One region of the Streptomyces sp. NPDC059454 genome, then DNA from elsewhere that is predicted to be linked to it. Evidence: riboswitches for the same ligand, from Rfam matches in the RefSeq annotation. Region 1 holds a riboswitch; each other region holds the start of a gene.

Region 1 (4,203 bases):
CTCCAGGTTGTCGAAGGCGAAGCTCGACACCGAGCAGCCCCGCAGCAGTTCACCCGCCTCCGGGACGACACCTGGGGCCAGGACCGCGCCCTGGCAGTCCGACACTCCGAGCCCGATCGCCCGGCCCTGCCCCAACACACCCCGCTCGTACGGCAGGAAGCCCGCCGGTTGTGCGCCCGCGTACAGCACGGCGACCCGGGCCCGCGGGCGCACCCGGGCCGCGGTGATGCTGAACTCCGGTTCCATGAAGGGGTTGCGCGGTGCGTCCGCCGCGGCGCGCAGCTCCCGCCAGCGCTCCCGTTCCCCCTCGCCGAGCTCCTCGGGCCTCAGCACGCGCATGCGTCCACTGCTCACCTGACCCCCCGATCAAGTCCCCCCTGGACTCTTGGAAGGTACCGCCCGGGACCAGGTGGACGGTAGATAGCGGACCATGTTCTTGCCAAACGGGGAAAGAGTCCTGAACCGGTCCTTACCCGGCACCGAGAGAAGGGGAACCACACCGAAAGCGAGCGCAAACGGGCACGGTGAATCGGACCGTCGAGTTGTCCGTATTCTCTGATCATGGCCGCACCCACCGATTGCTCGCTCATCGCCACCGACCTGGACGGGACGCTGCTGCGCGGCGACGACACCCTCTCCGACCGGTCCCTCGCCGCGCTCGCGCGGGCGGGGCGGGCCGGTGCGCAGCACCTCGTGGTGACGGGGCGCCCGGCCCCCAGAGTGCGGCCGCTCCTGGACGACCTCGGCTGCACGGGGCTCGCGGTGTGCGGACAGGGCGCGCAGGTGTACGACGCCGGTGCGGACCGGCTGCTGTGGTCCGTGACGCTGGACCGGGAACTGGCGGAGACCGCGCTCGGCAAGATCGAGGCCGAGGTGGGGGAGGTGTACGCCGCGGTCGACCAGGACGGGGTCGACGGGCTGACGCTGATCGAGCCCGGCTATCTGATGCCGCACCCGACCCTGCCCGCGGTGCGGGTCGAGCGGCGCGGGGAGCTGTGGGACCGGCCGATCAGCAAGGTGCTGCTGCGCCATCCGGACCTGTCCGACGACGCGTTGGCGGCGGCGGCCCGGTCGGTGGTCGGTTCGCTGGCCACGGTCACCATGTCGGGGCCGGGCACCGTGGAGCTCCAGCCGTGCGGGGTGACCAAGGCGACCGGCCTTGCGCTGGCCGCCGAACACCTGGGGCTGAGCCCGGCGCGGACGATCGCCTTCGGCGACATGCCGAACGACATCCCCATGTTCGACTGGGCGGCCCACGGCGTCGCCATGGCCAACGCGCATCCCGAGCTGAAGGCGGTGGCGGACGAGGTCACCGCGTCGAACGAGGACGACGGCGTGGCCGTCGTCCTCGAGCGACTGTTCGGCGGGGCGATGACGCTCGCCCGTCAGCGGGTGGCTCAGTACGCGCCGAAGACGTTGTCGATGGAGCCGTAGCGGTCGGCGGCGTAGTTGCAGGCCGCCGTGATGTTCGCGACCGGGTCGTACGGGTCGAAGGCGGTGCCGGGCACGTGGTAGGCCGCGAAGGTCGGGTCGATGACCTGCAGCAGGCCCTTCGACGGGGTACCGGCGGCGGCGTTGGAGTCCCAGTTGTTGATGGCGTACGGGTTGCCGGAGGACTCGCGCATGATGTTGCGGTGGATGGCGTCGTAGCTGCCCGGGATGCCGTGCTGCGCCATGACGTCCAGCGACTCGCGGATCCAGCCGTCGAGGTTGTCCGGGTACGCCGTCACGGAGGCGGCGGTCGTCGTCGGCTCGGTGGTGGCCGCGGAGGCACTGGTCGCGCCGAACAGCGGCAGGGCGACCACGGCGACGCCGGCGACGGCGAGGGAGCGGGCGAGGCGGCGGCGGTGCTGACCGAAAGCAGGCATGTCTGGGTTCCTCTCCTACGCCTGCGAGGTGAGCTGTCGGGTTCGGGCGGGAGAGTGCCCGGCCGTGCCCCTGCGGGCATGGCTTCACCCCTAGCCGTTCCGGCACGTGTCCGGCCCGGCGGCTTACCTGGGTCCCCCGCTCCTGCCGTTCTGAGTGATCGTCGTGGGTTGATCCGGGCGGCGGCAGGATTAGGCGTCCACCCGGCAGGCCCGGAACGTATGCGAGAGCACATGTCGGGAACAAGTGCGGACATCACACAAGGCGCCGTTTGATCTTGCAATGGGGCTTTTGGGATGCTTGATCCTTTGCAGGTGCCAAGGGTCAACTCGGCGCTGTGGGAAGGCTGGAGGCGGGTGGCGGCGGGTGGCGGCCGGTGGCGGGGGTGGTGGATCGCGCGTGACCCACTTCACCGGGGATTCCCTCTGGGTACATTTCTCACCAAGGGGAATTCACTCGGTATTTGCGGCAAATCGGACGTCAGGGCGGGCGGGGTGATCCGCGCGGTGGGCCGCGGCCCGGAAGGCGGGCCGGGGCCGGGTCGAGGAGTGGATTGCCGCGTCCGGGAAAGGCGAGGAATGTCCGTTGTTATCAACCGATCAAAATCACTCCGTTCCTGATCCTCTGCAGCCCTGCCGGTAACCCCGGGCGCTGGCGGTGATCGAAACGTGACCGGATACGCTGACTTGAGTGAAGGCAGCGACCTATCGACATTCCGTGTAATCGCCAGTGGACACCAGCAGACAGGAGACCCCTCGTGACCGTCGTCGGGCCGTTCGGGCTGAGCGTGCGGGACCAGGCTCTGGAAGCCGATGTCCAGGCCGGAATGACGGCTGTCGAGGAAGGGCTGCTCGAGGCCACCAAGAGTGAGGTCCCCTTCATCACCGGGGCCGCCCAGCACCTGGTGCGGGCCGGTGGCAAGAGGTTCCGTCCGCTGCTGGTGATGCTCGCCGCCCAGTTCGGCGACCCCTACGCGCCCGGTGTCGTGCCCTCCGCCGTGGTGGTGGAGCTCACCCACCTGGCCACGCTGTACCACGACGACGTGATGGACGAGGCCGAGGTGCGGCGCGGGGTCGACAGCGCGAACGCCCGCTGGGGCAACTCCGTCGCGGTCCTCACCGGCGACTTCCTCTTCGCGCGGGCCTCGCACATCCTGGCCGACCTCGGTCCTGAGGCCGTGCGGGTGCAGGCCGAGGCGTTCGAGCGGCTGGTCACCGGGCAGATCCTGGAGACCGCGGGACCGCAGGACGGCCGCGACCCGGTCGACCACTACCTCGACGTGCTCGGCGGCAAGACCGGCTCGCTGGTCGCCGTCGCCTGCCGGTTCGGCGCGATGATGTCCGGGGCCGAGGAGACGGTCGTGGACGTGCTGACCCAGTACGGCGAGCGGCTCGGCGTCGCCTTCCAGCTCGCCGACGACGTCCTGGACATCGCCTCCGACTCCCACGAGTCCGGCAAGACCCCCGGCACCGACCTGCGCGAGGGCATCGCCACCCTGCCCGTGCTGCGGCTGCGCGAACGGGCGGCCCGGCTGGGTCTCGCCGACGACATCGCCCTGTGCGAGCTGCTCGACTCCGACCTCACCGACGACGTCCGGCACGCCGAGGCGCTGCGGCTGCTGCGCGCCCACCCCGCGCTGGAGCAGGCCCGCCGGGACACCGTGCGGTACGCCGAGGAGGCGCGCGCGGCGCTGGCCCCGCTGCCGGAGTGCGAGGCGAAGACGGCACTCGTGCAGCTGTGCGACGCGGTGGTGCACCGCGCGGGCTGAACCGGCCCGGACTCCCCGTGACCCCTACGGGGCGGGGGAGGAAACCGCCCCGCGTGTCATACCCCAGCAGTACGTGGAGTTGCGTCCGGGGTCTGACGAATCCGCCTGCCGGATTTGGTCAGATGGACCACGACGGACAACACCACTTCTCACCGATTCGGGTGAGAATGGCGGCTCAGGGTGAGACTGGTGCGAGGTCACGAGACGAAAAGCCGCCGCCGACTACGGAGGTAGGGCACACATGGCACCGTACGAATCCGACGACATGACGACCGCGGGGGAGGCCGACGAGCCGCGCACGCGACGGCGCAGGGCCGCGCGGTACGTCGTCCCGGTCACCGTGATGGGAGTGGCGGCCGCGACCATCGGTCTCGTCCCCGCGATCGCCGACTCCGGCGACCCCGACCTGCCGGAGATCACCGCCGCGCAGCTGATAGAGAAGATCGCGAAGTCGGACGTCGAGCAGCTGTCCGGCACCGTGAAGATCACTACGGACCTCGGTCTGCCGAACCTCGGCGGACTGGAGAGCGGCCTCACGTCCGGCGCCATGGGGCAGGGCGAGGACGGCG
Region 2 (4,203 bases), on a different contig from region 1:
TCGCCACGATCATGGCGCGGGCCTTCTCCGAGGGCACCGACAAGCACTCCGCCGAGGAGTTCGCGGCCGAGCTGGAGCGCTGCGGCGGCACCCTGGACGCGTACGCCGACCACCCCGGCGTCCGCCTCAGCCTGGAGGTCCCGGCCTCGCGGCTCACCAAGGGACTCGGTCTGATCGCCGACGCCCTCAGGGCGCCCGCGTTCGCCGACAGCGAGGTCGAGCGGCTGGTCCGCAACCGCCTCGACGAGATCCCGCACGAGCTGGCCAACCCCTCCCGCCGCGCCGCCAAGGAGCTCTCCAAGGAGCTGTTCCCGGCGAGTGCGCGCATGTCGCGTCCGCGCCAGGGCACCGAGGAGACGGTCACCGGCATCGACTCCGCGGCCGTACGCGCCTTCTACGAGAAGCACGTCCGCCCCGCCACGGCCACCGCCGTGGTCGTCGGTGACCTCACCGGCATCGACCTGGACGCGCTGCTCGGCGACACACTGGGCTCCTGGACCGGCTCCTCGGCACAGCCGCGGCCCGTCCCCCCGGTGGTCGCCGACGACACCGGCCGCGTCGTGATCGTGGACCGTCCCGGCGCCGTCCAGACGCAGCTGCTGATCGGCCGTATCGGCCCCGACCGGCACGACCGCGTGTGGCCCGCGCAGGTGCTCGGCACGTACTGCCTGGGCGGCACCCTCACGTCCCGCCTGGACCGCGTGCTGCGTGAGGAGAAGGGCTACACCTACGGCGTCCGGGCGTTCGGGCAGATCCTGCGGTCCGCCCCGGACGGCACGGGTGCGGCGATGCTGGCCATCAGCGGCTCCGTCGACACCCCGAACACCGGCCCCGCCCTCGAGGACCTGTGGACGGTGCTGCGCACGCTCGCCGCGGAAGGGCTCACCGACGACGAACGCGATGTCGCCGTGCAGAACCTCGTGGGTGTGGCGCCGCTCAAGTACGAGACCGCCGCGGCGGTCGCGAGCACCCTGGCCGACCAGGTCGAGCAGCACCTGCCCGACCACTACCAGGCCGACTTGTACCGGCAGTTGGCCGCGACCGGCACCGTGGAGGCCACCGCGGCCGTCGTGAACGCCTTCCCGGTGGACCGTCTGGTGACCGTCCTCGTCGGTGACGCGGCGCAGATCAAGGCGCCCGTCGAGGCCCTCGGGATCGGTGAAGTCACCGTCGTGGCGGCCGAGTAGGAGCCGCGAAGGCGCACGCGCGCGTGGGGCCCTGGTGACACGAAGGTCACCAGGGCCCGCTTGTGCCCGAATCGGGGCGGAAGTTGCCTGTCTGCCCTGTGGGATGCGCTACAAAAACCGGGATTCGTTTGAGGACGGGGGGACGGCCCGCTTAGCGTCATCCGGGCTGTTCGTCGGGCAGTGCGCCGCATCCGCGGCACCGGACAGCCATCGCCGAGTCCCCGTACGGCGCGAGCCAGGGGAGCCGGGGACCCGTGCAGTCCCTGGGGTGAATCGGACGCCCGCGCGTGTCGCGAGGGGGTCCGTAGGAGACCTTCCTGCTCCGAACCCGTCAGCTAACCCGGTAGGCGAGAGGGAAGGAAAGGACCAGCCTGTACATGGCGTTCACCCGCGCCCCGGGCAAGCACCGTCGTCCCAGCCGGACGCAGCGCGGCACCGCCCGCGCGGCGGGCGTCGCGGCGCTCACCACCACCGGCGTCGTCGGTTCCCTCGCGGCTCCCGCACTCGCCGCCGAACCCGCCGCCGCGCAGACCGGCCTCACGCCCGTCGTCACCCTGGGCGACGCGGTCGCCGACCGGATCGACGCCCAGGCGGCCGCCCAGCACGAGGCCGCCCGGGAGGCGGCCGAGGCCGCCGCACGGAAGGCCGCCGAGGAGACCGCGCGCGAGAAGGCCGCCAAGGCGGCGGAGGAGGCCCGCGCGGAGAAGGAGCGCGCCGCGCGTGAGGCCGAGCGTGAGCGCCTCAACACCTTCGTCTCCCCGATCCCCGGCTCGTACGTCTCGACCAGTTACCAGGCCGGCAGCTCGCTGTGGTCCTCCGGCAGCCACACCGGTGTCGACTTCCACGCCGCGAGCGGCACCCCCGTCCAGTCGGTCGGCATCGGCACCGTCGTCGAGGCCGGCTGGGGCGGCTCGTACGGCAACCAGGTCGTCATCAAGATGCACGACGGTACGTACACCCAGTACGGTCACCTGTCGTCCATCGGCGTCTCCGTGGGCCAGCAGGTCGCCGCCGGGCAGCAGATAGGCGTCTCCGGCGCCACCGGCAACGTCACGGGCGCGCATCTGCACTTCGAGGCCCGTACGACCGCCGAGTACGGCTCCGACCTCGATCCCGTCGCCTACCTCCGTGCGCACGGGGTGAACCTCTGACCCGACCGCTTCCCGATGCCCCGGCTCCCCGAGCCGGGGCATCGGTGTTTCCGGGGGCCTGTCCAAAAAATATGCATGGATTCCGGTCCGCCGTCGTGAATTCCCGCTGATTGGAATAGAGTCACGGAACACACGTCAATCGTCGACGTTTCACGGGGATTAAGCCGGAGGTCGGTCATGCGTATTCCCGCGCACTCGGTGTGCACGGCGATCCGGGACGACATCGTCGCGGGTGTCCACGAGCGCGGCGGCCGGCTCACCGAGGAAGTACTCGCCCGCCGTTACGGTGTCTCCCGCGTCCCCGTCCGGGAGGCGCTGCGCACGCTGGAGGCCGAGGGATTCGTGGTGACCCGGCGGCACGCGGGCGCGTGCGTCGCGGAACCCACCGAGCAGGAGGCCGCCGACCTGCTGGAGATGCGCATGCTCCTCGAGCCGCTCGGCGCCTCCCGCGCGGCCCAGCGCCGCACCGAGGCCCATCTGAAGGTGCTGCGCGGCCTGGTCCGGCTGGGGCAGGAACGCGCCCGCCAGGGCAGCAGCGACGACCTGCGCTCCCTGAGCGGCTGGTTTCACGAGACGCTCGCCCAAGCCACCGGCAGCCCGGCACTGACCTCGACGCTGACCCAGCTGCGGCACAAGATCGCCTGGATGTACACCACCGAGGGGCCGCCCGACCCGGTCGGGTACTGGGCGGAGCACGGCGCGATCGTGGACGCCGTGGCGCGCGGCGACGGTGACCGCGCGCGGTCCGTCACGGCACTGCACACCGAGCGCGCGAGCGCCGGGCACCGCCTGCGTTTCGTCTCCGGCGCCGGCCGCGCGGACCGTGTGAGGAACTCGCAACATCCTGTAAACATGCCGAGCCTTCGGCATTAACACAGGTGCCGTATACAAAGAGGGTTCATTTCTCGGGGGTTATCTCTGCTGCCCGTAAAGGGAAAAGCAAAAGGCCCGCCCGGTGGTCCGGGCGGGCCTTTCGGTTGCGGTGCGTGTCGGTGAGGAGACATTCCCGCACCCCATACGTGCTCAGACGGTCTCGGGGAGCTCCTCGAGACCCTCGGAGACCAGCTTCGCCAGCCGGTCCAGGGCGGCGTCGGCGCCCTCGGCGTCGGACGCGAGGACGATCTCCTCGCCGCCCTGGGCGCCCAGGCCCAGCACAGCCAGCATGGAGGCCGCGTTGACGGGGTCGCCCCCGGCCTTGGCGATCGTCACCGGGACGCCTGTGGCCGTGGCGGCTCGGACGAAGATGGAAGCGGGGCGGGCGTGGAGGCCCTCGGCCCAGCCGACGTTGACGCGGCGCTCAGCCATGTGTTGCTGCCCTTCGGTGTTCAGGGTTGTCTAGACCAGTTTCCCACATCGTGAAGCGTGCCCGGAGCGTGTACCGGAGCGTGCCCGAAGTGGCATCCGCTCCCGCTCCCGGCGACAGCCGGACCGCGGCCTCGGCCCGGCTGTCGTCCACCACAGACTGCCTCGCGCCGTTGTCGTACGCGAGCCGTAGTCTGGGGCCCATGCAGATCTCGTCGGACCGGCACGAGTATCCCGCCCACTGGGAGGCCGACGTGGTGCTGCGCGACGGCGGCACCGCGCGCATCCGCCCCATCACCGTTGATGACGCCGAGCGCCTGGTCAGCTTCTACGAGCAGGTGTCGGACGAGTCGAAGTACTACCGCTTCTTCGCGCCCTACCCTCGCCTGTCCGCCAAGGACGTCCACCGCTTCACGCACCACGACTTCGTGGACCGGGTGGGACTCGCGGCCACCATCGGCGGCGAGTTCATCGCCACCGTACGCTACGACCGCATCGGCGCCGACGGGACGCCCGCCTCGGCGCCGGCCGACGAGGCCGAGGTCGCCTTCCTCGTACAGGAC
Region 3 (4,203 bases), on a different contig from region 1:
GAGCCGTTCGCACTGGGCTCGATGCGGGCGCGGCGCGTCGCCCGGCAGTACGCGCGCCGCCGCGGCGGGAAGGCGGCGGCGCGGTCGGTCGCCGCGTACGAGGCGTACGCGACGTCGCTGGCGTTCCTGCGGCACCGGGGGCGGCTCGGGCGGGCGGGGCCGGACTTCGTCACGCGGGAGCGGGAGCTGCTGCTGGAGCTGTGGCACCGGCGGGGAGCGGCCCGGCCGGCCCTGGAGCACGCGGCCCGTGTCACCGCGCCCCGGGTCCCGGTCGCCGCGGCGCCGTGGGCGGTGTACGGCGGGTACGGGAATCCGTCGTACGGGCACCCGTCGTACGGGCACCCGTACACCGCGTACGACTCGGACGCCCGCCGGTCCTGACGGGTCCGCACCGCCCCGGAGAACACCTGACCGGCAGCCCTGACGTCGGGGGGTCGTCGTCGGGACTGCCGGGGTTCAGGAAGCGGCGGGGCTCAGGGGGTGAGGCCCTTGTCGCGCAGCCACGCCATCGGGTCGATGCCCGAGGCGGAGCCGCCGGGGTGGACCTCCAGGTGGAGGTGGGCCCCGGTGGAGTTGCCGGTGGAGCCGACGCGGCCGATCACATCGCCGGTGTTGACCTTCTGGCCGACGCTGACGCTGATGGAGGACTGGTGGGCGTACCAGATCTCGGTGCCGTCGTCGAGCGTGAGCACGGTCTTGTAGCCGTAGGAGCCGTCATAGCCGGCGGAGGTGATCGTGCCGGTGTGGACGGCCTTGATCAGCGTGCCCGTGGGGGCGGCGAAGTCGAGGCCGGTGTGCTGGCCGGAGGACCAGTAGGCGCCGGCCTGACCGAAGGTCGAGGTGATGGTGTACGAGGAGGTCGGCAGCGCGTACTGCTTGGCCAGCTCGGCGAGGCGCTCGGCCTCGGCCTTCTGCCTGGCCTCCTCCTCCGCCTTCTCCTTGGCGGCCTCGGCCTTGGCCTTGGCCTCCTTCTCCGCCTTGGCGGCGGCCTCGGCGGCCTGCTTCTCGGCGGCGGCGACGGCCTCGGCCTGGGCCTTGCTCTCGGCCTGGTCCTGCTGCTGCTCGACCTGCGCCATGATCCGGGCGCGCAGTGCCTCACCGGCGTCGGCGGCGCCCTGCTCGGTGTCGACGGTGGTCATGCCGAGGGTGCTGAGGGGGGTGGACGATCCCTCGGGGGTTTCCTCGTCGGAGATGAGGGAACCCACATTGGGGAGGTCGGGCACGGAGATCGAGACCGGCGGCTTGCCGGTCTGGGCGCTGGCCATGCCGCCGGCACCGACGGCCGCGATGACGCCGACGCCCAGGACGGTGGAGCTGCGGGCGAGTCCCCCGCCGCGCTGCTTGGAGACGCGATGCCGGCCGCGCACGGGGCGAAGGGACTCCGCGGTGGGGTTCCACTCCTCGAAAGGGCCCTCGTCGGTGTGGCCGGCGCCGTAGGCGAAGGTGTCGCTCGGCTTGAACGGGGCCTCGGGGGCAGGCGGGTTGGACGCCACGTGGGCGCGCTCCTTTCCTTCCGTCTTCGCCTACCGGGTTAGCTGACGGGTTCGGAGCGGGAAGGTCTCCTACGCGCGTATACGCGCCGTGTTGCCACGGCGGTATCCGCGTGATTCACCCCATGGTGGTGGTTCCCCGGTTCCCTTGCGGGATTCGGCGCGTGCGCACGGAGCCGACTTCTGTGACGGCTGGGACGACCGCGCTGCGTTATCGAACGTTAATAGACGCGAGGGCCTGATTCCAAGCTGTTCCTCTTGATCATTAACGATTTCCACGGGGACTTAAGCGCCACGAGCGGCCAAAAACGGGCGAGTTGACCGCGCCCCGAACCCCGGACGGTTTCTGACCGTGCGTCAATTGTCATGCGCTGCGGGGTGGATCGCTCACGTTGAGTGAGAACGGGGAGCGGGGGAACGGGGAGCGGGGGAACGGGAAACACCGAGGGCCGGAATCCTTTGGATTCCGGCCCTCGGCCTTCAGTAGCGGGGACAGGATTTGAACCTGCGACCTCTGGGTTATGAGCCCAGCGAGCTACCGAGCTGCTCCACCCCGCGTCGTTGAAACCAGTGTACGCCATCCGCGGGACATGGCGCACACCCATTACGGGCGGCCCGGTTTCAGCCGCCGAGCAGGTGGCCGTTGGGGGCCTTGGCGCGGTCCTCGTGCTCCGGCAGGACGACGACGACGGCGCCTCCGGCCGCCAGTACCGCGCTGCCGTCGGCTCCCGGCACGAACGTGTCCGGCTCGCGCCAGGCCGTGACCACCCGCCGTACCCCCGCGTCCAGGATCAGCCGGGCGCAGGGCGCCGGCCGGGACGCGCGGCGGGCGCAGGGTTCCAGGCTGGAGTACACGGTGGCGCCGGCGAGCCGGGGGTCCGTGGGATCGGCCTTGGCGAGCGCGGCCTCCTCCGCGTGCACCACCGGGTCGGCGCCCTCCCGGGAGTGGCCGCGCGCCAGCTCCGTACCGTCGGCGGCCACCACGACCGCGCCCACGCTGAACGCCGTCTTGGAGGGCGGGCACTCGGCGGCCAGCTCGCAGGCGAGGGCCAGCCAGTGGTGGTCGGCGGCGGAGGGCAGCGGGCCGGTGCCAGGGGCGGTGGGCTCGTAGCGCATCAGGACGACGTCGCCGATCGGGCGGGTTTCCACCAGCCGCAGCCGGCCGCCCTGGTAGGAGCCGGGGCCGAAGAGGCGGGGGGCCTCCGGGGCGCCGACGAACAGCGGGGCGAGGACCAGCTGGAGCTCGTCGGCCAGTCCTTCGGTGAGGAGCTGGGTGTGGATCGTGCCGCCGCCCTCGACCATGAGCCGCCGGACCCCGCGCTCGGCGTGCAGGTGCTCAAGGAGCCGCCGCCAGTCGAGTTCGGTGCCGAGCGGGACGACGTCGGCGGCGAGACCGAGGGCGTGGGCGCGCCCGGCGCCCTCGTCGGTCGTGTAGAGGACCTTCTCGCCGCCGGTGTGCCAGAACCGGGCCGCCGGGTCCAGGTCGCCGGAGCCGCTGACGGTGACCTTGAGCGGGTACTCGGCCCGGCCCCCGGCGAGGCGGGCGGCGCGCCGCTCGGGCGAGTTGACCAGCAGCCGGGGGTTGTCGGCGCGGATCGTGCCGGCGCCGACCAGGATGGCGTCCACGGATGCCCGTACCTCGTCGACCCGGTCGAAGTCGGCCGGGCTCGACAGCAGCAGCCGCTCGGGGCCGGTGTCGTCCAGGTGGCCGTCGAGGGAGACGGCGGCGGACAGCAGGACGTACGGGTGGGGCATCGGTTCCTACTCCCAGGGGGCGGGCGGGCCTGCGGGGGTCCAGTCTGACAACGGGCGCGACCGGCCCGGGTACCGGTTCAGGGCTCGATCAGCCCCACGCGGATGGCGTACCGGGTGAGTTCCAGGCGGTCCTTCAGGCCGAGCTTGGCCAGCAGGTTGGCGCGGTGCCGCTCCACGGTCCTGGGGCTGATGACGAGGAGACCGGCGATCTGCTGCGAGGTGTGGCCCTCGGCGACCAGCTTCAGGATCTCCTCCTCCCGGTCGGTGATCGCCTTGGACGGCAGGGTGCGGCCCTCCCGCACGAGGTCGAGGTAGTGGTGGATGAGGGCGTTGACGGCGCCTGGGTAGAGGAACGGCTCGCCGCGCATGGTGGCGTGGCAGGCCTCGACGAGGTCGCGGTCGGCGACGGACTTCAGGACGTAGCCGGAGGCCCCGGCGGCGAGGGCCTCGAAGAAGAACTGCTCGTTGTCGTACATGGTCAGGATGAGGACGCGCGTCTCCGGCAGGTCCCGGGAGATCTCACGGGCCGCCTGAAGACCGGTCCGGCGGGGCATCGCGATGTCGAGAATGGCCAGGTCGGGGCGGTGCTCACGGGCCTGTTCGAGGGCTTCGGCACCGTCGGCGGCCTCGGCGGCGACGGTCAGATCCGGTTCGCCGTCGAGGATGAGGCGAACCCCCCGGCGGACCAGCGCGTGGTCGTCGGCGAGCAGGATGCGGGTGGGGGCCGGGTCGGTCATGTGTCAGCGTTTCCGGTCGGGGGACGTCGGTCACGGGGGCGGGGCGTGCGCGGATTCCCGTACGGGGACGAGGGCGTGTGCGGGGAAACGGGCCGGGACGGGAACGGCCAGGCGTACCTCGGTGCCGCCGCCGGCGGCGTGGTCCACGGTCAGCCGGGCGCCGACCAGCAGGGCGCGCTCCCGCATCCCGCGGATGCCGGCGCCCTCCTGGGCAACGCCGA

The links. A riboswitch is a leader RNA that binds a small molecule or an ion and turns the genes downstream of it on or off. The one in region 1 is predicted to bind cyclic di-AMP.
Region 2: it holds a riboswitch for cyclic di-AMP, as region 1 does, so the genes downstream of both, ACFXAE_RS11085 (M23 family metallopeptidase) here and ACFXAE_RS07285 (transglycosylase SLT domain-containing protein) in region 1, are expected to answer to the same signal.
Region 3: it holds a riboswitch for cyclic di-AMP, as region 1 does, so the genes downstream of both, ACFXAE_RS16795 (M23 family metallopeptidase) here and ACFXAE_RS07285 (transglycosylase SLT domain-containing protein) in region 1, are expected to answer to the same signal.

Annotation. Positions count from the first base shown of each region.
Region 1 is NZ_JBHYVC010000007.1:107,075-111,277, forward strand. Features, by position in the region: gene ACFXAE_RS07275 (GNAT family N-acetyltransferase) at 1-339, opposite strand, end outside; gene ACFXAE_RS07280 (HAD family hydrolase) at 562-1,434, shown strand; gene ACFXAE_RS07285 (transglycosylase SLT domain-containing protein) at 1,398-1,868, opposite strand; cyclic di-AMP (ydaO/yuaA leader) riboswitch at 1,874-2,042, opposite strand; gene ACFXAE_RS07290 (polyprenyl synthetase family protein) at 2,624-3,634, shown strand; gene ACFXAE_RS07295 (outer membrane lipoprotein carrier protein LolA) at 3,876-4,203, shown strand, end outside.
Region 2 is NZ_JBHYVC010000011.1:123,713-127,915, reverse strand. Features, by position in the region: gene ACFXAE_RS11090 (M16 family metallopeptidase) at 1-1,187, shown strand, start outside; cyclic di-AMP (ydaO/yuaA leader) riboswitch at 1,389-1,552, shown strand; gene ACFXAE_RS11085 (M23 family metallopeptidase) at 1,565-2,338, shown strand; gene ACFXAE_RS11080 (GntR family transcriptional regulator) at 2,516-3,211, shown strand; gene ACFXAE_RS11075 (HPr family phosphocarrier protein) at 3,362-3,643, opposite strand; gene ACFXAE_RS11070 (GNAT family N-acetyltransferase) at 3,844-4,203, shown strand, end outside.
Region 3 is NZ_JBHYVC010000021.1:14,854-19,056, forward strand. Features, by position in the region: gene ACFXAE_RS16790 (PrsW family intramembrane metalloprotease) at 1-381, shown strand, start outside; gene ACFXAE_RS16795 (M23 family metallopeptidase) at 474-1,493, opposite strand; cyclic di-AMP (ydaO/yuaA leader) riboswitch at 1,506-1,663, opposite strand; tRNA gene ACFXAE_RS16800 (tRNA-Met) at 1,975-2,048, opposite strand; gene ACFXAE_RS16805 (dihydrofolate reductase family protein) at 2,112-3,245, opposite strand; gene ACFXAE_RS16810 (response regulator) at 3,323-3,982, opposite strand; gene ACFXAE_RS16815 (HAMP domain-containing sensor histidine kinase) at 4,013-4,203, opposite strand, start outside.